Regions from separate parts of the Streptomyces sp. NPDC014727 genome, predicted to be linked through region 3. Evidence: riboswitches for the same ligand, from Rfam matches in the RefSeq annotation. Region 3 holds a riboswitch; each other region holds the start of a gene.

The links. Region 3 has a riboswitch for cyclic di-AMP ahead of ACF1B9_RS33625 (C40 family peptidase). Riboswitches for the same ligand answer to the same signal wherever they lie in the genome.
Region 1: another riboswitch for cyclic di-AMP. It lies ahead of ACF1B9_RS33175 (M23 family metallopeptidase); the one in region 3 lies ahead of ACF1B9_RS33625 (C40 family peptidase).
Region 2: another riboswitch for cyclic di-AMP. It lies ahead of ACF1B9_RS14985 (transglycosylase SLT domain-containing protein); the one in region 3 lies ahead of ACF1B9_RS33625 (C40 family peptidase).
Region 4: another riboswitch for cyclic di-AMP. It lies ahead of ACF1B9_RS21705 (transglycosylase family protein); the one in region 3 lies ahead of ACF1B9_RS33625 (C40 family peptidase).

The regions. Positions count from the first base shown of each region.
Region 1 covers NZ_JBIBYR010000034.1:17,511-24,637, reverse strand. Annotated here, with positions in the region: gene ACF1B9_RS33190 (SPFH domain-containing protein) at 1-268, shown strand, start outside; tRNA gene ACF1B9_RS33185 (tRNA-Met) at 359-432, shown strand; gene ACF1B9_RS33180 (PP2C family protein-serine/threonine phosphatase) at 674-1,834, shown strand; cyclic di-AMP (ydaO/yuaA leader) riboswitch at 2,114-2,266, shown strand; gene ACF1B9_RS33175 (M23 family metallopeptidase) at 2,278-3,558, shown strand; gene ACF1B9_RS33170 (aldo/keto reductase) at 3,885-4,829, shown strand; gene ACF1B9_RS33165 (PrsW family glutamic-type intramembrane protease) at 4,986-6,659, opposite strand; gene trmB (tRNA (guanosine(46)-N7)-methyltransferase TrmB) at 6,801-7,127, opposite strand, start outside.
Region 2 covers NZ_JBIBYR010000008.1:55,593-62,719, reverse strand. Annotated here, with positions in the region: gene ACF1B9_RS15015 (M20/M25/M40 family metallo-hydrolase) at 1-1,611, shown strand, start outside; partial or broken gene ACF1B9_RS15010 (FGGY family carbohydrate kinase) at 1,748-2,153, opposite strand; gene ACF1B9_RS15005 (MIP/aquaporin family protein) at 2,199-3,044, opposite strand; gene ACF1B9_RS15000 (hypothetical protein) at 3,498-3,917, shown strand; gene ACF1B9_RS14995 (DUF305 domain-containing protein) at 4,014-4,688, shown strand; partial or broken gene ACF1B9_RS14990 (ABC transporter ATP-binding protein) at 4,767-4,988, opposite strand; cyclic di-AMP (ydaO/yuaA leader) riboswitch at 5,512-5,698, shown strand; gene ACF1B9_RS14985 (transglycosylase SLT domain-containing protein) at 5,703-6,440, shown strand; gene ACF1B9_RS14980 (DUF2461 family protein) at 6,576-7,127, opposite strand, start outside.
Region 3 covers NZ_JBIBYR010000035.1:42,120-49,246, forward strand. Annotated here, with positions in the region: gene ACF1B9_RS33615 (helix-turn-helix domain-containing protein) at 1-526, opposite strand, end outside; gene ACF1B9_RS33620 (ATP-binding protein) at 731-1,162, shown strand; gene ACF1B9_RS33625 (C40 family peptidase) at 1,302-1,775, opposite strand; cyclic di-AMP (ydaO/yuaA leader) riboswitch at 1,779-1,951, opposite strand; gene ACF1B9_RS33630 (hypothetical protein) at 2,351-2,659, opposite strand; gene ACF1B9_RS33635 (ATP-dependent Clp protease proteolytic subunit) at 2,667-3,305, opposite strand; gene ACF1B9_RS33640 (hypothetical protein) at 3,488-3,832, opposite strand; partial or broken gene ACF1B9_RS33645 (transposase family protein) at 4,448-4,957, shown strand; gene ACF1B9_RS33650 (Dps family protein) at 5,471-5,971, opposite strand; gene ACF1B9_RS33655 (dihydrolipoyl dehydrogenase family protein) at 6,596-7,127, shown strand, end outside.
Region 4 covers NZ_JBIBYR010000013.1:128,538-135,664, reverse strand. Annotated here, with positions in the region: gene eno (phosphopyruvate hydratase) at 1-670, opposite strand, end outside; gene ACF1B9_RS21705 (transglycosylase family protein) at 1,077-1,838, opposite strand; cyclic di-AMP (ydaO/yuaA leader) riboswitch at 1,842-2,012, opposite strand; gene ACF1B9_RS21700 (transglycosylase family protein) at 2,311-3,270, opposite strand; gene ACF1B9_RS21695 (cytochrome P450) at 3,376-4,752, opposite strand; gene ACF1B9_RS21690 (nucleoside triphosphate pyrophosphohydrolase) at 4,807-5,781, opposite strand; gene ACF1B9_RS21685 (SurA N-terminal domain-containing protein) at 5,818-6,474, opposite strand; gene ACF1B9_RS21680 (GtrA family protein) at 6,636-7,037, opposite strand; gene ACF1B9_RS21675 (glycosyltransferase family 2 protein) at 7,034-7,127, opposite strand, start outside.

The DNA.
Region 1 (7,127 bases), on a different contig from region 3:
CGCCGCCTCGCTGCGCGACGGCAACCAGGAGCTCATCGCGGCCAACCGGATCGTGGAGAACCTGCCGGCGCTGGCCGACGCGGCGGCGCGCGGCATGTCGGGGGCCGACCTCACCGTCCTCAACGGCACCAACGGGGTCAATGAGATGGCTGCGGGCGTGGTCGGCCAGGGGCTGGCGATCCTCCATGCGCTGCAGCGCGGCGCGAGCCCGATGAAGTCACCGGCGGTCGACGGGAAGGCCACTCCCCGTATCACCGAAACGAACTGATCTTTGGGGCCGCATCGAAGGGGAGGGGCGCGGGAGATTCGCCGAGTGGTCATGAGCGCCCCGGACATGCCGTAGAGTTGTGTTCACCGACGCGGGGTGGAGCAGCTCGGTAGCTCGCTGGGCTCATAACCCAGAGGTCGCAGGTTCAAATCCTGTCCCCGCTACTGACGATTCAGGCCCGGCACGCATGCAGCGTGCCGGGCCTGAATCATTTCCCCTATCGCCGCCGGTCTCTGGTCCCGGTCGCCGGTCCTGTGAAGAGGCAGGACGGGTGGTGTGTGAGCTGGACCACGCGCGTACCCCCATTGGCCGATGAGGAGTCGCCGCGCGCCCTTGCTCCGGTGAGCCTGGGGGTGGGGCGCGGCACCGTCCGCAGCCGAGCGCGTACCGGGCAGGAGATCACAGGTGTGGAAGCGGCTGAAGCGGCGCGGCAGACATGCCAGGGGCGGTGTCCGTACCCGGCGGTTCGTCCGCGCCCTGCCCGCCCTGATGATCCTCGGTGGGCTGGTGTTCGACGCCCTCACCCCGCCGACCTTCACCGCCATTCCGCTGTTCGTGGCCGCGCCGCTGATCGCCGCGCCGTTCTTCTCGCTGTCCGGCACCATCCTCACCGCCGTCGCCTCGATCCTGGCCATCATCACGCTGCGGCTGCACAGCAACACGTTGCCGCAGGTCGTGCCGTTGATCGAGCTGCTCACCCTGGCCACCGTGTCGGTCCTCGCGGTCGTCATCAACGGGGTCGTGCGGCGCGGCAACGAGCAACTGGCCTCCGCGCGGGTGATCGCGGAGACCGCCATGCGGGCTGTGCTGCCCAAACCGTCCGACCGGATCGGCGGGCTGCATGTGGCGGCGCGGTACGTGGCGGCGCAGGCGGACGAGTTCGTCGGCGGTGACCTCTTCGCCGTGGCGGACACCCCGCACGGGGTGCGGCTGGTGGTCGGGGACGTACGGGGGAAGGGGCTCGACGCCGTGGAGTCGGTGGCGGTGATCATCGGTGCGTTCCGGGAGGCGGCCGAGCAGGAACGTTCGCTGGAGGGTGTGGCGCAGCGGCTGGAGCGGGCGCTGGCGCGAGAGGGGACGGGGCGGGGCGGGCTGGACGCGGTCGAGGGCTTCATCACCGCCGTACTGGCCGAGATCCCGCCCGGGTTGTCGCGGGTGCGGATCGTCAACCGCGGCCATCCCGAGCCGATCCTGCTGCATCCGGACGGGGCGCTGGATGTGCTGGGGCCGTCGGTGCCCGCGCTGCCGCTCGGGATGGATCTGGGGGTGTGGCCCGACCGGGCGGACGAATGGGATCTGCAGGCGGGGACGACTCTGCTCCTCTACACCGATGGTCTCTCCGAAGCGCGGAACGCCGACGGGGTCTTCTACGATCCGGCGGCGCGGCTGCGCGGGCGGATCTTTCCGGGACCCGAGGAACTGCTGTCCGCCCTGACCGACGACGTGCGGCGGCACACGGGCGGCGAGACGACCGACGACATGGCACTGCTCGCGGTCGTACGTCCTGCGGAGGGGCAGCCGCACCGGCGCAGGACAGTGAAGATCGTGGGACTGGACACGATGTGACGGGTGGGGCGGGTGTGTGGTGCGGACCGGGCGGAGTCCCGGGCACGGCATGCCACCGTCCGTAACCGAAGCGCACCGCTCCGCATAACATTTGACGCAACGTCAGAAACTGGGTAATGGCTGAGGGGCGATCAACTCATCCGATTCCACCCGGCTATGTCCCGTAAAGTCCAGGCCAAGACCGGAACGATCAGTGGGAACAGCTTGGAATCGGGCCCGGGTGTCTATTAACGTTCGATAACGCAGCGCGGTCGTCCCAGCCGTCGTCAGTGGCGGCACCGTGCGCGAGCGCCGAATTCCGCAAGGGAACCGGGGAACCACCTACATGGGGTGAATCGGACACCTGTGTCTCGTGAGAGGCAGAGGCGCCCGTAGGAGACCTTCCTGCTCCGAACCCGTCAGCTAACCCGGTAGGCGAGAAGGAAGGAAAGGAGTGCGCCCAAGTGGCGTCCAACAAGCCTGCCCCCGAGGCCCCCGCGCGGTTCACCTCCGACTTCGTCCCGGGTGCCGACTTCGGCTCCGGTTCTGACTACGGCCTCGGGTACGGCCCCGGTTTCGCTTCCGACGCCGGTTACGCAACCACCGGGACGGGAACGGCGTTCGGCACCGGCTACGGCACCGAGCCGGGCGCCGACTTCACCGGCGAGTTCGGGTCCGGTGAGTTCGGGTCCGGTGAGTTCCGTGGGTCCGGCGACTCGGCAGAGCTCCGCAGGGGTTTTTGCGCCGACGGCGACGGTGAGCCCGAACGAAGCCGGGACGAGTGGAACCCCACCGAGGAGTCCGTCCGCCCTGTGCGCGGCAAGCACCGCGTCGCCAAGCAGCGCAACGGACTTGCCCGTAGCTCCACCGTGCTCGGGGTCGGCGTCATCGCGGCGGTCGGTGCGGGCGGCATTGCCACCGCGCAGAGCAAGCCGGCGGTCTCCATCTCGCTTCCCGATTCCATCGCGGACAACCTGCCCGACGCCAAGTCCCTTCCCGGTGTGGGTTCCCTGTTCTCCGGCGAGTCCGAAGCCGACAAGGCCGAGGCCGTCGCCGCGTCCGCGCCGCTGACCACCGCCGGCATCACCACCGCCGAGGCCCAGCGGGGCACGACGGACGCGGGCGAGGCGCTCCGTGCCCGTATCCTCCAGCAGGCCGAGCAGCAGCAGGACGCCGCCGACGCCGAGGCCAGGGCCGCCGAGGAGAAGGCGGCCGCGGAGAAGGCTGCCGCCGAGGCCAAGAAGCAGCAGGACGCGGCCGAGGCCAAGATCGCCGCCGAGAAGAAGAAGGCGGAGGAAGAGGCCAAGAAGAAGGCGGAGGCGCTGCGGCTCGCCAAGCTCGCCGCCAGCTACGCCATCCCGACCACCTCGTACACGATCACCTCGACCTTCGGCGAGGCCGGCTCGATGTGGTCCTCCGGCTACCACACCGGCCTCGACTTCGCGGCGCCGACGGGTACCCCGATCAAGGCCATACACGGCGGCACCATCAAGTCGGCCGGCTGGTCCGGTTCGTACGGCTACCGCACGGTGCTGGAGCTCGAAGACGGTACGGAGCTGTGGTTCTGCCACCAGTCCTCGATCGGTGTCAGTGTCGGCCAGAAGGTCACGACCGGTGACACCATCGGCCGGGTCGGAGCGACCGGCAATGTGACCGGCCCGCACCTCCACCTGGAGGTCCACACCCCGGCCGGTACGGGCATCGACCCGATGGCCTGGCTGCGCGGCAAGGGTCTCAACCCCTGATCGGCCGGCCGCCTCGCGGCCCACATGACCCGAGCCGGTTCGCCGGCCGCTGAACCCCGGCAGCCCTGACGCTCCCCCCGGCGTCAGGGCTGCCGGTGTGTCGGCACAGTTGCTCCGGCCCGAGGGACGGCCCGGACGGAACGAGGCGGGGGACGGAACGACGCGCAGGGCACGGCAATGGACCGGGCAGGGGCCTGGAGACCGGCCGGAGCGGCGGCCGGGCGGATCGGTGGGCCGGTGGGGACTGCGGGCCGGTCGGACCGGCGCGCCTGCCTGAAGGGTCGGCTGCCGGAATAGCGGACCCGCTGGTGTCCGTTGATCCACATATGACTTCTCTTCGTAAGCTGGGCCCTTCCGACCTTCAGGTCTTCCCGCTCGCACTCGGCGGCAACGTCTTCGGCTGGACGGCCGACGAGGCGCAGTCGTTCGCCGTGCTGGACGCCTACGCCGCGGCGGGCGGCAACTTCATCGACACCGCCGACGCGTACTCGGCCTGGATCCCGGGCAATGAGGGCGGCGAGTCCGAGACCGTCATCGGGAAGTGGCTCGCGGCACGCGTCAACCGGTCGGAGATCGTCGTCGCGACGAAGGTCGGCGCCCATCCCTCGTACAAGGGGCTCGCCGCCACGAACATCAAGGCCGCGGCGGAGGAGTCGCTCCGTCGGCTCGGCACCGACCACATCGACCTCTACTACACGCACTTCGACGATGAGACCGTCCCGGTCGAGGAGATCATCACCGCCCTCGACCAGCTGGTGAAGGAAGGCAAGGTCCGGGAGATCGCCGCCTCCAACATCAGCCCCGAGCGGCTCCAGGCGTCCCTGGACTTCTCGGAGCGCGAGGGGCTGGCCCGTTACGTGGCCCTGCAGCCGCACTACAACCTGGTCTCCCGCGACACGTACGAGGGCGAACTCCAGGAGACGGCCGCTCGGGCCGGGCTCGCCGCCGTCCCGTACTTCGCCCTGGCCTCCGGGTTCCTCACCGGCAAGTACCGTCCGGGTGCCTCGGTGGAGAGCGCTCGGGCCGAGAAGGCGGGGCAGTACCTGGAGTCGGAGCGGGGACAGAAGGTCCTGGCCGCGCTCGACAAGGTCGCGCGGGAGCACGACGCGGAGATCGCGACCGTCGCGCTGGCGTGGCTCGCGTCCCGGCCCACCGTCGTCGCGCCCATCGCCTCGGCCCGCACCGTCGAGCAGCTGCCCGCGCTGGTGGCCGTCGCCGACCTCCGGCTGACCGAACAGGACCTGGCGGAACTCACCGAGGCATCCGCCTGACACGGTCGTCCAGGGACAGGGTCGCCCGTTCACGCCCCGGGAGCACAGCGCTGCCGGGGCGTTCGCGCGAGCGGGACGGTTCAGCGCCCGGCCGCGGTCGGCCCGTCCACCGCCCTCCTCGTGCGGCGGACGGACGCTTCGGTGCCGAGCGTGGCCCTACTGGCTCCGCTGCGGCGGCTGGTGCGGGGCCAGATAGGGGTTGTAGCCGTGGCCGCCGTACGGCGTGTGCGGCGGGAACGGGTGAGCGTACGGGCCCGGTGGCGGCCGGTGGAGGCGGCCCGTCGCCTGCGCCGCATACGTCAGGGCGGGAGCGGCCACGTCCCTGCGCTGCCAGAGATGGTGCAGCAGCTCCAGTTCGCGTTCGGCGAAGTCCGCCCCCACGGTTCCGCGACGGGCCTGCCTGCGCAGTGAGGCCAGTGACGTCGCGAACGACTCGTACTCGGCGACGGTGCGGGCGGCAGCCTTGCCGTGGGCCTTGGCCTGCGCCTTGGCACGAGCCCCGGCCTGGGCCGACGGTCCGCTCGCCGGAGCACGCCCCGTCCCGTACCCGTACCCCTGCCCGTGTCCCGTCCCGAACCCCGGCGCGTACCCCTGCCCGTGTGCCGGCGCGTATCCCGGTCCGTACACCGACGTGTGTGCCTGCGGCTGTCCCGGCCCCGGCCCGAAGGCCGGCGACGTCGGCGATGGCGGCGCGTGTGCGGGCCCGTACGGGCTCGTCCGGTTTCCCGGGGCTGCGAGGGAGTGTCGTCGGCGTGCCGCGTCGCGTGCCATGCCTCGGGCCCGCATCGATGAGAGGGCGAGCGGCTCGGCGGGCGTCAGCCAGCCGGCCGCCGCATAGGCCGGCAGCTCGGCGGAGAGCGTACGGAGCTCCCGTTGGCGCGACCAGATCGCCAGCCAGGTCACCAGGCCGAAGGCCGGGACCATGAACACGCCGTACACGGCATAGAAGCCGTACGGTCCGACGGCCGCCGATCCGTTCCACAAGGCATGCATGCCCATCGCGAGAACGAGGCCCGACAGCGGCAGAGCGATGCGGCGGATCCGACGCCGCCGCGCACTGGCCGCGGCGAGCCCGAAGCCCATTCCGGTCAGCACCGTGAAGAGCGGATGCGCGAACGGTGACATCACGGCCCGGACGAAGAACGTCGCGGCCGTCACCGAGACGACGCCCGAGGTGCCGATCTGCTGGTCCTCGCCGAAGGCGTTGCCCAGGTAGAGGATGTTCTCGGTGAAGGCGAAGCCGCTCGCGGTGAAGCCGGCGACGACCACGCCGTCGACGATCCCGTTGAACTCCCGCTTTCGGAACAGGAAGATCAGCAGCACGGCCGCGGCCTTGGCACTCTCCTCGACGACCGGCGCTATGACCGTGGCACCGAGGGTGTCGGCGTGCGACGGGTCGGCGGTGGCCGTGGCTATCCAGTGGGTCGCGAAAGAATTCGCGAGGATCGCGACCAGGGCGGCCGCGAACGCACCCCAGGCGAAGGCGAACAAGAGATTCCGCCAGGGTGCCGGCTCGACCCGGTCCAGCCAGCGGAACGCCGCCATCAGGAGCGGGACGGGCAGCACGGCGAGGCCCAGACCGACGAGAAACCCCTCCGTGCCTGTCTGGTCACGGACCAGGGCCAGGATCGCCAGGCCGCACAGCGCCAGCACCGTGAACACGGCCACGATGCGGAAGGTCCTGCTGCGCCACACCATGCCGACGCGGCGGGGCCGGTAACGCCAGTGCCTGCGCTCCGGCACCGCAGCCAGGATCTCGCCGACCCGCTGCTCCTCGAGCAGAGGGACGGCCGGCTGTGACTGCGGCTGCTGGACAGACCCGTCGGACACCACCTGATGACCCTAACGAGCAGCACTGACACCTGGCCATGGGGCGCCGTGTCGGTCGGCTCCCGCCCGGAGGCCAGGTGCCACCACCTGTGGACGACACCGGAAGCCGGTGTCACCACCGGTGAACGACAGCGGTGGACGTCAGCGGCGGGCGAAAAGCAGGTCGTGCACGACATGGCCCTTGCCGAGGCCCTGCCCCTCGAACCGGGTCAGCGGCCGGAACGCCGGCCGCGGCGCGAAGCCGCCGTCCGCTCGGGTGTTCTCGAAGAGGGGGTGCGCGGTCAGCACCTCCAGCATCTGCTCGGCGTACGGCTCCCAGTCGGTCGCACAGTGGATCACGGCGCCCGTCTTCAGCCGCTGGGCCGCCAGATCCAGGAACTCCGGCTGGATCAGCCGTCGTTTGTGATGGCGCTTCTTGGGCCACGGGTCGGGGAAATACACCCGCAGCCCGTCCAACGAGTCGGGCTT
Region 2 (7,127 bases), on a different contig from region 3:
TCCGTCGAGGGTGGTCACTACGCCCACCAGGAGAACCCGGCTGCGGTCATATCCGCCTGTCTGGACGGTCTTCCCGCGACCCGGCCGTCACGCCGCTCCGTGCTCGGCGCCGGTGCGACGGCCGTCGCGGGCACGATGCTGGGGCTCGGCGCGATCGCGTCGGGATCACCCAGGGCATCGGCCGCCGCGCCGGCAGCGGGGGGCGTCTCCTTCGACGGGGATCCCACCGACCCCGTGGGCCTCGCCGTGGCGATGATCCGGCAGAACACCAGCAACCCCGGAGACGGCGCACTCACCCTGCCGTTCGCCCGGATGCTCCAGGACATCTTCCGCGCGGCCGGGGTCGGCACCGAGATCGTGCCCACCCCGAAGGAGGGCAACGTCCACTTCTTCGCCCGCGTACCGGCCGGCGGACCGACCCGGAAGAAGCCGCTGGTCCTCCTCGGCCACTCCGACGTCGTTCCCGCCATCGGCGACAAGTGGACGACGGACCCCTTCGCCGGAGTCATCCAGGACGGCAAGCTGTACGGCCGCGGCTCCCTCGACATGAAGGGCGTCAACGCCGCCTTCGTCGCCGCTCTGCTGCGTCATGTGCGCGAAGGCGCGGCCTTCGACCGCGACATCGTCCTCTGGTCCGACTGCGACGAGGAACAGGGACCCTACGGGGTGCGCTGGTTCCTCGCGGAGCACCCCGGCAGGATCGAGGCGGGCGCGGTCGTCACCGAGGGCGGCTGGGTGCTCAACCAACGCGACGGCCGGACCCCCATGATCGCCTCGCTCACCTGCAACGACAAACGCTCCCTGCTGCTGCGCCTGGAGACCTCCTCGTACGCCACCCACACGTCCAAACCGTTCACCGGACAGGCCGTGATCCGGCTCGGCGAAGTGCTGGAGCAACTGGGGGACTGGCGCGCCCACATCCGTCCCAACGCATTGTCCCGGCGGTACTTCGCCGAACTCGCCGAGGCCACCACCGACCGGCCGCTCGCCGAGGCGGTGCGCGAGATGCTCGATGCCCGTACGGAACAGCGACGCGACCGGGCCGGCGAAGCGGTGGTACGGCTCAGCGACACCCCGGAACTGCACAATGCGATGCTGCGGACCACGCTGGCCTTCACCTCCGCGCAGTCCGGCTACTACCCGAGCATCGTGCCGGGCACGGCGACGGCGGAATTCCGGGCGGCGTTCCTGCCCGGGGCCGACGACCCCGGCCGTGTCGTCGCCGAACTGCGTTCGCTGATCGGCAACCGGGCGACGCTGACCGTGGTCGGCAACCCCGGCGAGAGCGAGCAGCAGGCTCTGGACCGGCTGCGCGGCTATCTCGCGGTGCCCGACTCCAGCTACGACACGGACGTCTTCCGCGCCTGGCAGACAGCCGTACGCCGGACGCATCCCGGCGTACGGGCCACCGCCTGCCAGTTCGAGGCGGTCACCAGCGCGGTGCCGTTCCGGGAGCAGAACATACCCGTCTACGGCATGTACCCGTTCACCGTGAACCGGGACATGCTCAAGCGCATGCACGGCACCGACGAGCACATCGGCGTCGAGGCCCTGCGCCAGGGCACCGAAACCGTCTACCGGATGCTGGCAGGACTGCGTACCGGGGCCTGACCGGCCCGGACCGTACGGGCGCGCTCCGCAGGGCGCCCGTACGGTCGTCGGACCCCTGACGTCAGCCCACGGTGACCCGGTCGAGGGTGCGCTCGACCGCCCTCTTCCAGCCCGCGTACCCTTCGGCGCGCCGCTCGTGGCCCCGTTCCGCGGCCTCGCGCGCCCCTTCGACGTTGTCGAGGATCCACTTGATTCCCGCCCAGGGCCTTGGCGATCGAGTCGGTCCGGGTGTCCTGCCAGACGATGGCGTTGCAGTACGGACGACCGGTGCGTGGGTCCCATACGACCGTGGTCTCGCGCTGGTTGGTGATCCCGATGGCGTCGAGATCGGTGGCACCGAGACCTCCGGTGCGCAGGGCGTTCTGCATCACCGAGTTGGTGCGTTCCCAGATCTCCACCGGGTCGTGTTCCACCCAGCCGGGGCGGGGCAGGATCTGCTCGTGCTCCAACTGGTGCTTGGCCACTTCGTTTCCGCCGTGATCGAAGATCATGAAGCGGCTGCTGGTGGTGCCTTGATCCACCGCGCCGATGAAGTCGGCCATGGCATGCTGCCTCTCCTGAGTCGCGCCCGATGAAGAAACCGGGCGTCACTTCTCCGGCGGTGTGGGGATACTGCCCTCCGGCTCCGGTTCCGCGTTCGGCAGGAAACGGCCGATGAGCGTCTTGTAGACGAACGCGCCGATCAAGCCGCCCACGAGCGGGCCCACGATCGGCACCCAGAAGTAGAGGTTCCCGTACTGGTCCCGCCACGCTCCTCCGTAGCCGGTGAGGAAGCTCGCGAACCGGGGGCCGAGGTCGCGTGCCGGATTGATCGCGTATCCGGCATTGGTGCCCCACGCCATGCCGATGGCCACCACGATGAGGCCCACGATGAACGGGCTGATGTTGGCGACCGGCGGTGTGTTGAGCAGATCCGTGACGGCGAAGATCAGCAGTATGAGAATGGCGGTGCCGATGACCTGGTCCCGCAGTGCTCCCCATTCATGGACCGGTAGCGCGGTATTCCCGTTGGCGGGCAGCGTCGAGAAGACGAATTGCGTCTTGATCGTGTGTCCCGGGTCCGCCTTGGCCAGAGCCTCGGTGTAATTCCAACGCACCAGCAGCGCCCCGATGAAGGCTCCCACGAGTTGAGCGAGCGTGTAGGGAGCCACCTTCTTCCAGGGGAAGTCCTTGAAAGCGGCGAGCGAAAGCGTGACAGCGGGATTGAGATGCGCTCCGCTCAGTCTCGCCGCCACATAGACCCCCAGAGTGACTCCGAGGCCCCATGCCCAGGCGATGCTGTCGTGATTCCCGAGGCCTCCGGGCGGGTTGGTGAGCGCACCGCCCGCGACGACCTGGGCCACGACACCACAGCCGAAGAGGATCAGCACCAACGTGCCGAGGAACTCCGCCGAGAGTTCCCCAGCGAGTCCCGATGTCTTGAGCCGCTCCATGGGATCTCGCTTCCTGTCGCGCCACGGCTGTTGGCGGCATGGATCCAGGAATGAGCGTAGACGCGGAGAATTGGTTCCGCACTCGGTGACGGAAGCCCGTCGGTGGACCGGCACCTGACGCGCGTTTGCTTCACATCCGTCGCCGACGCCGGCCCGCACCGCACGCTCGGCGACGTCGACCCCACCGTCGTTCGCCGCCTGCGCGAGATGACCGCGCGGGTTCCACCGTCATCGTCGGCCTCAACGGACTGCGTCTGCTGCACGACGCCGCATGGAGGCGCGCCCGAAGCGTCGAGTGAGCCGTCCCGCGTCCGCGCGCAGCCGAGGGCCCGCCGTACGTCATAGGCCGACAAGGCCGCGAGAGGACCGGGTACGACAGGACGGGGAAACCCTCCGGGGGTATCGTCGGGCTCGTACCTCAGAAACCCGTACGACCGAGCATGCGAGGCAGCCGTGGACCGCAGACGTGCGCGCACACCGGGAGCGTCCCGGCTGCTCGTGCTGTGTGCCGTCCTGTGCGGCCTGTTCCTCATGCACGGGGCCCCGGCGAGCGCCGCCGAGGGCTGTCACGGCGCCCCGGTGGCGGCCTCGGACATGCACATGTCGATGACGACGAGTGCAGCCCACACCGCCGTGCCGGACGAGCCCGGCCCGGCGCACGCTGCAGCCGTCACGCCGGGGACGAGCGGTGAGTCGTGCGTATTCACCCATGCGCGCGACCGGCTGCTGCCGTTGCTCATGGCGCTGGGCCTGGTGGTCCTGGCCCTGTCGATGCCCGGGAGACGGTGCACGGAGGTGCGCGGACCGGCACGGCGGGGGCCGCCGTTCGCCGGCAGGGATCTACTGCTCCAGGTGTGCGTCGCGCGGACGTGACAGGTGTTCGCCGCTCCCGGCCGTCCGGCCGGACGGATTCTCCTGTCCCTTTCGCGCGCCACCGAAGTGGCGCAATCCACCTGGAAAGAACGTGTGATGTCCGTTTCTTCGTCCACCGCCACCCGTCGCCGCGCGCTCGCGGCCGTCGGCACCGTCGCCGCGCTCGCTCTGACGCTGGCGGCCTGTGGCTCCTCCGAAAGCTCCAAGTCCGACAGCTCGTCCATGCCCGGCATGGACCACGGCTCCGCCACTGCCGCCGCGTCGGCCGCTCCCGGCGGTACGTTCAACGCTGCGGACGTGGAGTTCGCGCAGCAGATGATCCCGCATCACCAGCAGGCCATCGAGATGGCGAAGCTGGCCGACGGCCGGGCCGCCGACCCCGAGATCAAGACACTGGCCGCAGCGATCGAGAAGGCCCAGGACCCCGAGATCAGCACCATGAAGGGCTGGCTGAAGTCCTGGGGCGAGCCGCTGCCCGCGGCCTCTGCCTCCATGGGTGACATGCCCGGCATGGACCATGGTTCGAACGGCCCCGGAATGCCCGGGATGATGTCCGACCAGGACATGAGCGGCCTTGAGGCAGCCAGGGGCAAGGACTTCGACAAGAAGTTCGCCCAGCTCATGGTCGGTCATCACGAAGGCGCGGTCACCATGGCCGAGACCGAGCGGGAGAAGGGCGGCGACGCCGACGCGAAGAAACTCGCCGATGCCGTCATCACCACCCAGACGGCCGAGATCGAGAAGATGAACAAGATCATCGCCAGGCTCTGACCCCTGTGGGGGTGTGGGCCTCGGCCTCACGCGGCCCGCACCCCCTCTTGTGCGTGTTCCTCGGAGCCACCTGACTGCTCAGCCCGCTGCCGACGCCGCGAGCAGGTCGCCCACCTCCTCCGCGGTGGTGTCCTGGAGATCCTCCCCGAGGACAAGCCAGCGGGTGATGCCGACCGATTCGAGGAACGGCAGGTCGTGGCTCGCGATCAGCAACGCACCCTTGTAGGACGCGAGTGCACCGGTCAGCTGCCGCACGCTGGCGATGTCGAGGTTGTTCGTCGGCTCGTCCAGCATCAGCACGGATCTCGGCATCATCACGGATCGCGTCCGCGGCTTCCTCATGGCGGTCGCGCGCCTCGCTGAGCCGATCCTCCTGGAGGCCTTCGATGCTCAGTGCTTGTGGTGAAGGGGGCTTCGTAGCCGCAGGACGAAAGGCAAAGCCCCGGGGTGACGGAGCCGTTTCGGACGTGGTCGGTCCGCTGAGCGGTGTGCAGGAGCGAAGAGCCTTCGAGTAAGCAGTCGAATGTCACTGCATGACCGATTTATCCAAAATGATTAATTTCGTCATTAAAGAGACTTTCTCTACCTGCTGCACCATTTGGATGCCAAAAGAAATGTCCCTTTTGCGGCTTCGTGGTGCGCGTCACGTTCGGGGGTTCGAAGGTCTCGGTGACCGGTGCACTTCCCTTCTGTGCAAGGGAATTCAGCCGCGCGGTGTGAGGTTGATTACTGCGAATTCCATTAATCGATCTTGCGAATGAAATGTGATCCAGAAATGGGGGCTTGTTCCTTTCGCTGTTTCTCGCCTACGGTCACCGTCAATCCGGACGGAACGCCAAATCCTGCCGCCGTCCGAGAACCCGACCCACTCGTGTACGGCAGGAGCGGGGGACCCAGGTAAGCCGCCGGTCCGGTATCCGGAACGGCTCGGGGTGAAGTCGCATTCGTGTGCGGCCGGACATCTCCAGTCCGAACCCGACAGCTCACCTCGCAGGCGACGGAGAGGAATTCAGCATGTCCATAACGGGTAAGCGCGATCGTCGCAAGTCCACTTCGCTGACCCGCGGCTTCATCGCCGCGGCCACCGGCGGAGTCGCCCTCGTACTTCCGCTGGTGGGTGCCGGCTTCGCCTCCGCCGCGCCGGCGCAGGCCGCCACCGCCTCCAAGGCCGTGGTTTCCGTACAGAAGGCTGCGCCCGCAACGTATTCCGTGATCGCCGGAGACACCCTTTCCAAGATCGCGAAAGAGCATTCCCTCAGCGGTGGCTGGCAGAAGCTGTACGCGGACAATCGAAAGGTCGTCGGCGACAATCCCGGACTGATCGTCCCGGGCATGACGCTCACCATCGGGGCAGCCACCCCCGCCGCGTCCACCGTGAAAACCGCCGCTGTATCGGCCGCGACCACCCCGGCGGCAAAATCTGCGACGTACGCGAACAATCTGGACGGCTGGATCAGGGAGGCGCTGGCCGTCATGGCCCAGCACGGCATCCCCGGCAGCTACGACAGCATCCACCGCAACATCATGCGCGAGTCCTCCGGCAACCCGCTGGCCATCAACAACTGGGACTCGAACGCTGCCGCGGGAACGCCCTCCAAGGGCCTTCTGCAGATCATCGACCCGACGTTCCGTGCCTACCACGTGCCCGGCACGTCCATGGACAGCTACGACCCGGTCGCCAACATCACCGCAGCGTGCAACTACGCCGCCGACAAGTACGGTTCGATCGACAACGTCTTCGGGGCGTACTGACGCACAGCCGCACCGAAAGGTGGTTCAGGACCGACGGGTGGCGAGAGGCCGGGACTTCTCCCGGCAACGGACCACCCACCGGTCAGGGACCGCCTTTCGGCGGTTCGTCGGCAAGAGCCGCACGCGGCGGCGATGTCATGTGACAGGCCGACAGGAGCCCGGAACGGTCACATGGCGGGCGAGCCAGGACAGCAGGGGCGCCAATTCCTCCGCCGCCACGAGCACGGAGTCGACCAGCGCGGCTGTGTGCTGTGCGCAGTCCCCGCCGAGGGGACGGGCGGCGGATACCGAGCGGTGCCGAAGGAAAGCGGCGCGCGGATGACCGGCGTCGTGACCACGCGGTACGCGCTGCATGACGTCACCGGTGATCTCGTACCCTCGCGCCTGCAGGGCCTCGACGGCGCGCACCAGCTCCGGTCCGCTCTCCCGCGCGGCAACTGCCGTACGGAACAACGGGATCTGCCCCGGATCCGGATAATCCCAGCCGCCGTTGATCCGGAGCCCGTCGAGATCGAAGCGCAGGCCGATCCGGACATTGCGCGCGATCCGGATCTCCGCCGCTTGATGCTGCCACCACCACGGATCCTTGCGGAAACCCCAGACGGAGAAGTCCTCGTACGCCCGGTCCGCGTCCGCCACATCGTTCAGCAAGGCGATCATGGGCTGCCGGACCAGGCGTTCCCGGTC
Region 3 (7,127 bases):
CCTCGTCGAGCACCGCGCTCAGCCGCAGCGGCGGATCGGTCCGCAGCACCCCCTGGCGGGCGAGCCGCACCTCCACCAGGGAGTCCAACTGGCCGGCGGGTAAACCGTCCAGCGAAGCCCGGGTCACTGCGCGTGCGTAGTCCGCCGTCTGCAGAAGTCCCGGCATCACCGAGGTCTCCAGGGTCCGCGCGGTCCGCGCCTGCGACTCCAGACTGATGAAGTCGCGGTACTGCGGAGGAATCAGACCGCGATAGGCATGCCACCACCCGGTGCCGCCACCGCCGGCCGAGCCCGCCAGCGCCTCCAGCAGCGTCCGGAGGCGGGTGTCGTCCACGCCGTACGCGTCCATCAGTCCGGCCACATCGGCCGGGCGCACCCCACTGACACCGGTCTCGATCCGGCTCACCTTGGACTGGTGCCAGCCGAGCATCCGCGCGGCGTCCCGACTGGTCAGTCCCGACGCGTGGCGCAGACTCCGGAGCTCCTCCCCGAGCTTGCGGCGTCGTACCGCAGGGCCGTACTGCATGCGCGGCCTCCCTCCCTCTCGTGCCGAGCGGACAGTGTGGCGCCCGCATCCGGTTTTGCGGGGCAGGGTTCACCGCATCGAGCGACAGATATATGCATATCTTGGTGGATCGCCGTCGGGGAGGGCAGCATCGATGGCAATCTGGCGCGAAGCGCAACCGGGACCGATCCCGCGTCGGTCCGGGTGGGAAAGGGACGGCTCGCCATGGCAGACCATCAAGTAGCAAGCCTCACTCTGCCGAGCGATCCGGCCTCGGTTTCGGCGGCCCGGAAACATGTGGTCCGAGTGCTCACCGAATGGGGCCTGACCGCCGACACCGAGTTCGCCGACAGTATCCGCCTCATCGTCTCGGAGCTCGCGACCAACGCCGTCCAGCACACCTTCGGGCAGTCGCCCACCTTCACCGTGGAACTGAGACTGGATCAGGAGGAACAGCTGTATCTGGGGGTGACGGACAGCCACCCGCGCTGGCCCCGTAGGCTGCCTGCCGCCGTTCAGCAGGACAACGGGCGCGGCATGGTGATCATCCGCTGTCTGGCCAAGGAGTGCGGCGGCCGGCTCACCGTCACCCCCACCGCCGATGGCGGCAAGACGGTCTGGATCGCGCTTCCCTGGAGCATCCCCGTGCAGGGCTGACCGAGGGCGGGAGCGACGCAGGGCGCGCCGCGTCGGGCCGGGTGACCGCCCCCGCACCGGTGACGAGCGGGTCAGCGGCACGGGACGGTGCTCCGCCGGCGGATCGAGTCCGGAGGGCGGCCAGGATCCGCCGGGCGGGTCAGCCGACCCGCCCGTAGTAGACCCTCTTCGTCCAGATCTTCTCCAGCCGGACCACCGCGCCGGTCCTCGGCGAGTGCCAGATCTTGCCGTGGCCGGCGTAGATCCCCACGTGGTAGACGCTGCGACCGTAATGGAAGAAGACCAGGTCGCCGCGTTTCCTGTGCGAGGCCGAGACATGGCGGGTCTTGTTGTACTGCTGCTGGGCAGTGCGGGGGAGCTTCTTGCCCACCTTCTTGAACGAATAGACCGTCAGCCCCGAACAGTCGAAGCGGTTGGGGCCTGTGGCCCCCCACCGGTACGGCGCCCCCTTCTTCGACGCGGCGATGTTCAGCGCCTTCATCGAGGGAGTCGCTGCCTGGGCCTCCGGCGTGGCGCCCGGGGCGAGCATGGTGCCGCCGACGGCGGCCAGAGTCAGAACCGAGGCCGTACCGGCCCGGACGAGCAGAGACGGGACATGAACCTGCGCAGTCATGCGCAACCCTTCGTCAGCCGCCTGTGAAGGATGACCTGTCGGGTTCGGGCTGGCGAAGTTGCCCGGCCGCGCTCGGCGGCTTCACCCCGAGGGTCGACCGATGATCCGGTCGACCCGTTGTGCTCGGGTCCTCCACTCCTGCCGATCCACTTCTGTCGACCAGGCATCCGGACGGCGGCAGGACTCGGCGTCCGCCCGGACCGCCCCGTCGCGGTGGCGGGGGCTTGTCGTCTCAGGGATCTTGACTCACCGATAGCCGGATTTCCGAGTGGAAACAGCGATTTGTGAGGCTCCTCACGACTGACCCGTTCGGGTGGAGGTGACGAATTCGGTGGCGGGGTCGCCCATCGGGACCCGTCCCGTACCAGCAGTGGAATCATTGATTCCGATCACTGGTCATCTGAAAAGCGCAAGTTGAGATATCCCGCGCGAGGGGGGCTTCCTACGCCGAACGAGCGAGGAATTTCGATGTGCCCACCGGGCGTGTCGTATACGGGAGTTGGCCGAATCCCGGCTGCCGACGGGGCCGGGGGAGCCGGCCGGGCCCCGGCGGCAGCGGGGCCGGTGGAGGCTGATCAACTCGGCGGAGCGGGGGGTAGGGTGACGCGCCCTGCCCGCCGCTCCCCGTCCAGTACGCGCAGGGCTCGCGCCAGGGTTCCCGTGTGGATCTGCGCCTCGCCGCGTTCATGCATCGACGCGAGGGCATCCCGCAGCGCGCCCGCCCGGGACACCAGTGCCTGCGCGGCGCGCAGCGCGCCATAGGTGTCGCTGCCGCGGGCCGGATTGATCCGGCCCAACTGGTCGAGGACTTCGAGGTAGCGGTCGACGAACTCCCCCTCCGCGCGGGTCAGTGCGGGCAGTTGTGGCAAGTGTGGCGGCGGCACCGGGCGTTCACCTCGTGCCGTGCGGGGGAAGTGATGACTTCCGGTTCTGCGTGAGGTGGTCCACCAGGCCGTACGCTTTGGCGCCCGGTGCGTCGAGAATGAGGTCGCGCTCGATGTCGGTGGCGATCTGCTCGGCGCTGCGGCCGGTATGGCGGGCCAGCAGTGTGATGAGCATCTCGCGGATGCGTTCCAGTTCCCAGGCCTCGATCTCCAGGTCGGAAGGCCGGCCCTGCACCGGCTCGCTGAGCGCGGGTTGCTGTACGACGACCCGGGCTCCCGGCAGTGCGTGCCGTCGGCCCGGAGCGCCCGCGGCGAGCAGTACCGAGGCGCAGGAACCGGCCTGGCCGAGGCAGAAGGTCTCCACGTCGCAGGTGAGGTACTCCATCGTGTCGTAGATCGCGGACATGGCTCCGAACGAGCCTCCGCGGGAGTTGATGTAGAGCGAGACAGGTCGGTCCGGAGCGTCATGTTCCAGATACATGAACTGGGCGATCAGGTCGTTGGCCGCGGTGTCGTCGACCGGGGTGCCCAGGAACACGATCCGCTCGGCGAGCAGCTTGGAGTACGGGTCGAAGGTGCGGGTTCCGCTGGTCGTGCGCTCGGTGAACTCGGGCAGTACGTAGCGGGCGCTGGGACGGAACGGCATGGGTGATACCTCTCCTCCGGGTCTGTGCGGGGCCTGCGTGGGTTTCTCTGTGAAAAATGTACAGGACGTACAGATCGTTATGATGGCGGCGTGATCCTGGTGATCCACTAAAAGTCCCAGGTCAGAAGCCGTTTTGACTGTTCGCTGAGAGCGGATATCGCAATCTCTAGACGTCTTGATCATCAGGCTGCTTCGCCCTCACTGAAACCGAGTGGAGAAGCGAGGTGGTCCGAGGCGACGCGAAGATCCTCGCGGCTCGGGTGGACGTACACCCGCTTGGTGAAGGTGGCGTTGGCATGCCCGGCCCATGCGGCGAGGGCGACGTCCGGCACGCCGTTGACGGCAAGAAACGTGAGGCACGAGTGGCGCGCGTCGTAGAGCCGGACCTTCCGCAGCTCCAGCTTCCGCTGCAGGGAGTACGCGGCCTCACGCAGGTGGCAAGTCATGAGCGGGTTGGCCGAGGGGTTGGGCCGTCGAGGGGTGAAGTCCTGTGCCGGCTTGGCCGCCACGCCTGCGGGCGTCGACAAGTAGCCAGGCGACCACGGACTCGACGTGTTCCTCCGTCAGTTCCTCCAGGTCCTCGGCCGCGATTCCTCCTGCCCGGGAGGGCTTCTGCCTGGTCAGGCCCGCACGGCCATGCTCCCGTCATAGATCAGTGAGAGAGCGTGTGAGGCGACGAAGCCCTGCCAGCGTGTTCCGGCCAGGCTTCGCCGCGCAATGGGCTACGGCTGTGGTCGCGCGCGGGTTACCAACCAGAGGTGACCGAGCCGCCGCCCGTGCCGCGATCCTGGGCGCCTGCGAGCCCATCGTGGCTTGGTTTGAGACGTCTGGCCGCACACCGGCAGCCTCGCGGCTTCTCCTCGCAAAGTCAGTCCACCGGCGGCGAACGAAGTACTCAAGGAGGCCCTGCACCGTGATCTGACCGCAGACGGTGGCAGGTGCGGCGCTTCTGCTGCGGTGAGGGTGATTTGGACAGCAGACCACCTCGACACGCTGCGACTCCTGCAGGGGGAGATCATCGGTCCTGTGCGGGAGGCCGCCGCTTTCGGCAGGACGCGGGCAAGTCGGAATCGGCGTCCATGACGCGGTTCCCAGCGGGTGTTGTGCGACCGTCCGCGCCCATCTTTTCACGCGGAAAGCCCCGCGAGGGTGCGGACGCGGTGCGCAGGGGTCGGCCGTGGAGCCTGTCGCTGGAGGACCGGGCGCTGCTGGTCGCGGCCTACTGGCGCACGAACCTGACCATGCGTCAACTGGCCCCGCTGTTCGGGGTTTCCAAGTCGGCGGCGGACCGGATCATCGATCACCTTGGGCCGATGCTCGCCCTCCAGCCCCGCAAGCGGTTCGCGAAGGACACCGTGCTGATCGTGGACGGCACCCTGGTACCCACCCGGGATCACGCTGTCGCCGAGCAGTCGAAGAACTACCGGTACTCGACCAATCACCAGGTAGTCATCGACGCCGACACCCGCCTCGTCGTGGTGGTCGGCCGGCCCCTGCCCGGCAACCGCAACGACTGCAAGGCATGGGAGGAGTCCGGCGCGAAGGCCGCCGTCGGCACGACCATGACGATCGCCGACGGCGGCTATCCGGGCACCGGGCTCGTGATGCCGCATCGGCGCCGCAAGGGCGAGGAGTTGCCCGACTGGAAGCAGGTGCTGGTCCTGCACGGCACCGAGGACACCAGGCCCTCCCGATCGAGGCGTGCGGCCCGCGCTCGGCCGAGCTCATCCCCTCAAGCGAGTACAGCATCGAGGGTGACGGCCACGGCCTGTGCTGGACACACGCCGAAGAGGTCAACGCCGAGCTGCTCAGGTTCTTCGCCGAGTAGCCGACCCGACGTCACAGGGTCACTCGGAATCGGAAACATGGCGACGGCGCCGATTCTCCCGGTCCCGTGTCGGCGGCGGGCGGTGCGGAGAGGGAAGACCGTGATCTGTTCGGCCATATACAGAGGAACTGGACCCTGGAGCGCCGCGGTGCCGATGTCCGCGTGCGCGCGGCGTCCAAGTCGGTGAGCTCTCCGTGTGCCTGGCTCGCAGGATGCGACGGTGCTGGTCCGCGTCGGCAAAGCCCTGCTCTGGCTCGACCGCACACCCGCGGTCGAGCAGGACCGGATGCTGACGCCCCGTACCTCCCGGGCCCGCTTCCAGGGGCGTGGAATGGTGTCAGAGGGATCGGTTTTCCGCGCTGACCATCCAGGCGTGCTTCTCCAGGGAGTCGATGATCGTGTGCAGCAGGTCGGCCGTGGCGGGATCCTCGCTGTCGATCTGGTCGTGGTGGGTGCGCACCGTGTCGACGGTGGCGCGCAGGCGCGCAGTGACGAGATCGACAACAGCACTCACACTCAGCTCTCCTTCCGGGAATGCGGGGAGAGTGGTGCTCGCAGCCACAGTGTCGGAGCGGCCGTCCGGCAAGGTCCCGAGAGCGCGCATGCGTTCGGCGACGACATCGGCCGACTCCCGTGCGTCGTCGACGATTTGGTCGAGTTGCAGGTGCAGGTCCCGGAAGTTGTGGCCGACCACGTTCCAATGGGCCTGCTTCCCCTGGAGGTGCAGTTCGACGAGATCCACCACGATCTGTTGCAACGCTCGGGTCAACTGCGGCGAGGCCGTGAATCCGGCGGCAGCGCTCTCCGAACGTCGGGAACCCCCAGAGGAAGCATTCATGACGCGTCTCCTTGTGCAAGTACCGCACAGCAGCCCCCTGGGACAGGAGGCCGTCTTCCTACGCGATCAAGCCTACGTAGGTCCCTCTCCGCCGCCACTGCTCCTGATCCGCTTGGGCGGCCATGCGGGAGCTCCGCCCTCGCCCGCTCGTTCGCGCCGGAGTTCACGACTCATGACCGGGATCGACAGGGGGTGGTTCCGCAGGAGGGGAGTACGGCAACCCAGTGGCCGACGCCGTGGACACATGGCACAGCGACGGAGAAGGGGCGGAACGGTGATCTCCCAGCGGACCGGCCTGCCGGACACCGCGGCTGGTGGTAGGCGGCTGGGGGCGCCGGCAGGCCGTTCAGGTCAGACGGCTGTGCGGTCGCCGTCCACGGGCAATACGGCACCGTGGACGAAGCTCGCCGCGTCGCTGTGTCGGGGTGCCGTGGCGGGCGTCGCGAGCCGGTGAACCTTTCCGGTCACAGCACTGGGGCCGGACGGTGTGTGTGCGGCCACATGCGGCGCACGGATGGCCGCTGTCGGTGGCTCCTACGGCCAAGGTATGACGTCGTGCGCGCACCGCGCGGTTATATGTGCCGGGGTGTGGTTTTGTCAGCCCCGATCGGACGCGAGGGAGCAATGAGCGAAGCACGCGAGAACCAGGAAGACGGTGCTTACGACGTGGTCGTGCTGGGGGCGGGCCCGGTCGGCCAGAACGTTGCCGACCGCGCCCGCGCCGCCGGCCTCACCGTGGCTGTCGTGGAGCGTGAGCTGGTCGGCGGCGAATGCTCCTACTGGGCTTGCGTCCCCAGCAAGGCCCTGCTGCGGCCGGTCATCGCGGTCGCCGACGCCCGCCGGGTGGACGGTGCCCGGCAGGCCGTCACCGGCAGGCTCGACACCGACCGAGTCTTCGCCCGCCGTGACCACTACGTGACCGACTGGGACGACAGCGGACAGGCCGAGTGGGTGAAGTCCATCGGTGCCAGTCTCTTCCGCGGCCACGGCCGCATCGACGGCCCGCGGCGCACCACGGTCACCAGGGACGACGGTGCACGCTTCACCCTCACCGCCCGGCACGCGGTGGCCATCGCCACCGGCAGCCGACCGCTGCTGCCCGACATTCCGGGCCTCCGGGAGGCCCGGCCCTGGACGAACCGGCAGGGCACCGACT
Region 4 (7,127 bases), on a different contig from region 3:
CGACGATGAGGTCCAGGGCGGCACGGTTCGACTCCAGGTTCGGCGCGAAGCCGCCCTCGTCGCCGAGACCGGTCGAAAGACCCTTGGTCTTCAGGACCTTCTTCAGCGTGTGGTAGACCTCGGCGCCCCAGCGCAGGGCCTCGGAGAAGGACTCCGCGCCGATCGGGGCGATCATGAACTCCTGGATGTCCACGTTGGAGTCGGCGTGCGACCCACCGTTGAGGATGTTCATCATCGGAACGGGCAGCAGGTGCGCGTTCGGGCCGCCGAGGTAGCGGAACAGCGGTAGGTCCGAGGCCTCGGAGGCGGCGTGGGCGACGGCCAGGGAGACACCGAGGATGGCGTTCGCGCCGAGCGAGCCCTTGTTCTCCGTGGCGTCCAGGTCGAACATCGCCTGGTCGATCAGCCGCTGCTCGGTCGCGTCGTAACCCACGAGCTCCGGGCCGATCTGCTCGATCACGGCGAGGACGGCCTTCTCCACGCCCTTGCCCTGGTAGCGGTTGGGGTCACCGTCGCGAAGCTCAATGGCCTCGAACGCACCGGTGGAGGCGCCGGACGGCACGGCAGCACGGCCCGTGCTGCCGTCGTCGAGGCCAACCTCGACCTCGACCGTGGGGTTCCCCCGGGAGTCGAGGATTTCCCGGGCTACGACGACGTCGATGGACGGCACGAGGCATCTCCTTCTGGGATATGACACTGGTTGTGCAGGGTCACTTTGGCCTTGCGACAAGAGCCTAACCGGCCCGGCCCGCTCAGTCGGACGACCGCCCGTCCCCTGGGACGAAAAAGGACCCAAGAGCGAGCATTACGGGGCGAACAGCCAGAATTTTACTGCCCAGTAACTACAGAAGTTGAACGATCACGCACTGCCGTGGCCACCTCCGGAACCCGCCCCGCGGGGGCCGGCCCCCGCCCGTACGGACGCGATACGAGGACGACGCGCCCCGCCGGGACGGAGCCGCCGCACATACAGGTGACGCGCCCCGCGGAAGCAAGGGGTCACACGGAAACCCCGGCCCGGCGCGTACGGGGGAACGCGCGCCGGGCCGGGGTGCTCAGGGAGGAGAGGTCCCGGACTACTTCGTCAGGTGCAGCTGCTGACCCGGGTAGATCAGGTCGGCGTCCTTGACGATGTCCTTGTTCAGCTCGAACAGGTGCTGCCAGCCGCCCTTGACCTTGTGGTCGGCGGCGATCTTGCTCAGGGAGTCGCCGGAGACGACCTTGTACTCGCCGTCGCCCTTCTTGACCTTCTCGCCGGTCGGGGTGGTGACGGTCTTCTTCGACTCGGCCTGCGGGGCGGCGGAGCGGTCCGAGCGGTTGGTGGCGGGGACCTCGGTGCGCTCGGCCTTCTTCGGCTGAACCGGCTGCGACTGCTGCTTGGGCGCGGCCGGGGCGCTCTGCTGCTGCGTGGCGCCGGAGTCGGTCTTCGAGGAGGAGCCGGTGTCGACGCCCGGGTCCACACCGTCGTTGCGCAGGTTGCCGGCGCCGGCACAGCCCCAGGCACCCGGGCCCTGCATGGCGAGGAGCTTCTCGGCGGTGGCGATCTGCTGAGCCTTGGTGGCCAGGTCGGCACGGGGGGCGTACTGCGTACCGCCGGCGGCGGCCCAGCTGGACTGCGAGAACTGCAGACCGCCGTAGTAGCCGTTGCCGGTGTTGATGGACCAGTTGCCACCGGACTCGCACTGCGCGACGGCGTCCCAGGTCGCGACGGAGGCCGCGGAGGCACCGGTCGCACCCATCAGCGGGACGGCGACTGCGGTACCGGCGACACCGGCGAGCGTGGCGACACGGACGGCCTTGGACGGGCGACGGTGCTTGCCCTTGCTGGAAAACAGCATGGAACTTCTCCTCACCGACGCCTACGAGGTGAGCTGTCGGGTTCGGGCCAAGTGAGTTGCCCGGTCGCACGTCCTAGCACGCGACTTCACCCCAAGCCGCCCCTGATCCGCCTTTCGACGATCGGGCCGGCGCCTACCTGGGTCCCCCGCTCCTGCCTACGGCGCTTTACGCGTCTGTTCCCTTCGACCGACGGCAGGATTCGGCGTGACGGTCAACGGGGCCCGCGGTGCGAGCGGTTCCGACCGTAAACACAGGCAACCCCACATTCAAAGATGGACACATCAGACAATCAGCCCTTACTTGCATCTGAGGAACCGTCGTTTTCGCAGGTCGGAGGCGATACGGAAGGACTCCCCGGGCGCGACACGCCGTTGACGCAAAGAGACCCATGTCTCACTTACACATAAGTGGACATAGGTCCCTGAACTACCCCGGTTTTTGAGGCCCTATTAGCCGATTTTCAGACTGCCCTCAGTCGGCCTTCACATCGAGACGGAGGCTCTGGCCAGGGAGGATGAGGTCCGGGTCGGAGCCGACCGCCCCCTTGTTGGCCTCATAGAGCGCGGGCCAGCCGCCGGGAACCTTCTGTGCATCAGCAATCGCCCAGAGGTTGTCGCCGGAACGGACGGTGTACGCGCCGTCGGCAGCCGACGCGCCCGCGTCGTCCGCGTCGCGGGCGTCGCGGGCGTCGCCGCCACCGCGGGAGGCATGGCGACCCGAGTCGCGGTCGACGCCGCCGTTCGCGTCCGGGCTCCCTTCGGGCGCCGGGGCGCCGCGATGCTTGCCGCTCACACCATTGGACGAGTCCGACGTACGGGGTGAATCGGACGCGTCGGGGGACGGATGCGAGGACGGGGCGGCCGACTCGGCGGCCGAAGGCTTCGCGGAGTGGCCCTTCTTGCCCGCCGGCTTGCCGTGGGCACCCGAGGTGCTGCCGGCCCTGTCCGCCGGCGTGGCGGCATCCGAGGGAGTGGCCGACGCGTCGTCAGCCGGCTCCGCACCGTTCGTCGGCTCGCCGGAGGGCGCGATCCCGGGGTCGACACCCGGCAGCGCCCCGTCCGCCGCGAGACCGGAGATGACCGCACAGCTGGGCCAGGCCCGCGGACCCTTGTCGGCCAGGACCTTCTGGGCCACGGCTATCTGCTGCGCGCGGCTGGCGAGGTCGGCACGCGGGGCGTACGACTCGCCGCCGTACGCCTTCCAGGTCTCCGGCGAGAACTGCAGGCCGCCGTAGAAGCCATTGCCGAGGTCGGCGCTCCACATGCCGCCGCTCTCGCACTCGGCCACCCGGTCCCAGGTCGTGGCATCGGCCGCGTGCGCACCGGCCGCGCCGAGCAGCGGGATGGCGATGGCCGAGCCGGTCACGCCCGCGGCGACGACGATGGCGGGTGCCTGACGAGGGCGACGGTGTCTGCCGTTCGCGGAGCCCATGGGATTGCCTTCCGTGTGACTGACGAGTGACGGGTGAGTCGAACGGTGAACCTAGCGGGACTCGAACGCGTGTCACAAGTCGATGCAGCGCAGATCACGTGAAAGTCACAGAGTTGACAGAGTGTCACCTTGCCCCGTGGAGACCCCCGGCTCGAACTCCACCGGCAACGTGCGCAGTCCACGCATGATGAGTCCGCCACGCCACCGCAAATCGGCAGGTTCCACCGCAAGCCGCAGGTCCGGAAGGCGCCGCAGGAGCGTGGCGAGCGCGGTCTGTCCCTCCAGCCGGGCGAGTGGTGCTCCCAGGCAGTAGTGGATGCCGTGCCCGTATCCGAGGTGCTGATTGTCACGCCGTGCGAGATCGAGCGTGTCGGGGTTCTCGAAGCGTTCCGGGTCGCGGTCGGCGGCGGCGAGCACGACGAGCACGGGGTCACCGGCCGCGATGTCCTGCCCGCCGAGTGTCAGCGGCTCGGTGGCGAACCGCCAGGTCGCCAGCTCCACCGGGCCGTCGTACCGCAGCAGTTCCTCGATGCCGGTCTCCAGCAGATCGCTCTCCCCCGCATCGAGGGAGAGATGCAGCCGCTCGCGCTGCACGGGGTTGCGCAGCAGGGCGTACACCCCGTTGCCGATGAGATTGACCGTCGTCTCGAAGCCGGCGAAGAGGAGGATGAAGGCCATGGCCGCGGCCTCGTTCTCGGTGAGGTGCTCGCCGTGGTCGCTGGCCCTGATCAGCCCCGAGATCAGATCGTCCCCCGGGTTCTCCCGCTTGCGGTGGATCAGCTCGGCGAGATAGCCGCGCATCTTCTTCACCGACCTGGCCACCCCGCCGCGCGGGCCGCCGCCGTGGCGGATCATCATGCCCGCCCAGTCCCGGAAGTCGTCCTGGTCCTCGCGCGGCACGCCGAGCAGATCGCAGATCGCGTAGATGGGGAGCGGGAACGCGAAGTCGTGGATGAGGTCCGCCTTTCCCTCCGCGATGAAGCGGTCGATGAGGCGGTCCGTCAGTTCCTGCACGCGCGGCGCGAACTCGGCGACCCGGCGCGGGGTGAACGCCTTGGAGACGAGACGGCGCAGCCGGGTGTGGTCGGGCGGGTCGATGTTCAGCAGATGCGTCATCAGCTCCGCCTTGCGCTCGCCCGGGATGCCCGTCTTCCCCTTGGCGTGCGCCGGCTCGGCGTGGTGCGCCGGGTTCTTGGAGAGCCGGCCGTCGGCGAGCGCCTGCCGGGCGTCCGCGTACCGGGTCACGAGCCACGCCTCGACGCCGCTGGGCAGCGCGGTGCGGTGCACCGGGCTGTGCTCGCGCAGCCAGGCGTATGCCGGATACGGATCGGTGGCGAACTCCCAGGTGAAGAGTTCGGGCGCACCGACGGGGCAGGCGGCGGGGTGATCGCCGGGGTCACCGGCGGGGCGGGAGCCGGGGTGGTCCGCCGGGCCATCGGCAGGGCGGTCACCGAAATCACCGGCGGGGCCGTCGGCGGGCAGATCGGCGGGGCTGTCGGCGGGGCGGTCGGCGGGGCTGTGGTTCACCCCCCGACGTTATCCGTTGCCCTCCGCCGCGCGGATGGCGTCCCGGTAGGCGCGGCCCGCGGCCCTCAGCGCGGCCTCGGGGTCGATGCCGTCCTGTTCGGCGCGCACGGCGAGCGCGAGGAGCTCGTACCCGATGCCGTCGCCCGTGGGAAGCGCCACGTCGAGCCCCGCGGTACGGACCCGGCCGGCCAGTTTCGCGGCCAGCGCCAGGCCGGGCTGGCCGAGCGGCACTCCGTCGGTGACCGAGTCGCGCCGCTTCTCGATGGCCTTGGTCCGCAGCCAGTGCGCGTGCACGTCCTGGGGGGTCTCGGCGTTCTCGTCGCCGAAGACGTGCGGGTGGCGGTGGATCAGCTTCTCGACGAGGGTCGCGGCCACGTCGTCGACGGAGAACGGCTCCTCCCCGTCCTCAGCGCGGCCGTCCTCGGCGATCCGGGCGTGGAGGACGACCTGGAGCAGCACGTCCCCGAGCTCCTCGCGCAGCTCGTCGCGGTCGCCGTCCTCGATCGCCTCGACGAGTTCGTACGCCTCCTCGATGGCGTACTTGGCGAGGCCCTTGTGGGTCTTCTGCGAGGTCCAGGGGCACTCGATCCGGATCCGGTCCATGATCTGGACCAGATCGAGGAACCTGGCCCCCGGCAGATCGTACGAACCGGGCAGCAGCTCCAGGTCCGGCATCCGCACCCGGCCCGATCCCGCGAGCCTCGCGAGCCCGTCGGTCAGCGACGGGCTGCCTTCGCCGCTCGTGAGGACGACGACGCTCCGGCCGCCCGCGCAGGCGTCGACGAGCTCCTGCGCGGTGGGCGCGGAGTGCTCGACGGTGACGCCCGCCTCGCGCAGATACGGCAGCTGCGGATTGTCCCGCTCGGCGCAGAGCACCCGGTCGGCGGCGTGCAGCGTCTGCCAGGCGGGCCAGGACAGAAGACCGGGCGCGACGCGGTGGCTGGCGGTGAGCAGGACGATACGGCCGGGGGCTTCAGCGTTCACCGTTCGAATCTACCCCGGTCGCTCCGGTCGCCGTCCTCAGACGCCGGACTCGGCACCCGCCTCGGCGGCCTTGGTGACCTGGGTGATCCAGGGGGCCTTGTAGTCGGCGAGCTGGGTCTGCTTGTCGTCCCAGGCGCCGTACCGCGGATTCACGTCGACCTTCAGCGCCTTCGACGCCTTGCTCAGCGCGTCACCGACGGCCTTCTGCCCCGCGGGCTGTTGCAGGTCGGCGCCGAGCGCCTGGGCCAGCTTCGTCAGCTGGACCTGCTCGCGCAGGACGGCGTCGATCTGCTCGGGGGCGACCCAGCTCTGCTGGAGCATCGCCGTCCGCAGCTGCGCCTCTCCCCCGGACTGGGCGGCGGCCGCGCTGCGCATCTGCTGGATCTCGTTGCGGCTGACGGTCACGCCGGCGTCCCGCGCGGCCCGGTCCAGGACCCGGTCGAAGATCATGCCGTGCAGTTTGGCCCGGCTGAGCTGCCCCGACTTGTCGATGAGCTGGGAGGCGTCCTTCGAATCACGCTGGGCCTCGCGTACCGCCGCCACCTGGCCCTGCAGCGTGGACACCTCGATCCGGTCCCCTCCGACGAGGGCCGCGGCTCCCGGGTGGGCCTGGCTGCCGCAGGCGGTCAGGAGTGGGGCGCCGGCGAGCAGGGCGGCGGAGACGATGAGCGCGGTGCGACGGCGGCGGTGCAAAGGAAACCTCCCGGGGAGAGTTTGTGCATCAGTGCACAAGACCTTGCGTTGATCGATGTTAGGCAGTGGATGTGGTTGGGGCCACTGGTTCGACCAACGATTCGGAAGGAGTTGGGGATGTGGTCCCTCTCCGGGGCCCTCCCCGGGGCGCTCGGCGGCGCTCAGGAGACGCGTTCGGCCGCCGGGATCCCGCGGTCCGGGCGCAGCATGATCGTGCGCGAGACGACGAAGGTGATCGGGATGGCCGCCGCGGCCGCGACCAGCGGCGCGTACCGGCTGCTGAACCCGGCGAGATCGACCAGCAGATAGACGCCGCCGGTCGTGATGACGAAGTTGGCGGCGTTGGTGAGCGGGAAGAGCAGGAACTTCCGCCAGGTGGGCCGGGTCCGGTAGGTGAAGTACGAGTTCAGGAAGAAGGAGCCGGTCATGCTCAGCGCGAACGCGGCCACATGAGCGGCGATGTACGGCAGCCGGCTCAGCAGGACGAGGTAACAGCCGTAGTACGTACCGGTGTTCACGACTCCCACCAGGGCGAATCGGGCCATCTGTGCCTTGACCGTCATCGGCGTGCGAACTCCTGGCGTTCCCGTATCGGCTTCGTCGTCGCCGCGGCGTTCGTGGCCTTCACCAGGAAGTGCGGGCGGCGCTTCACC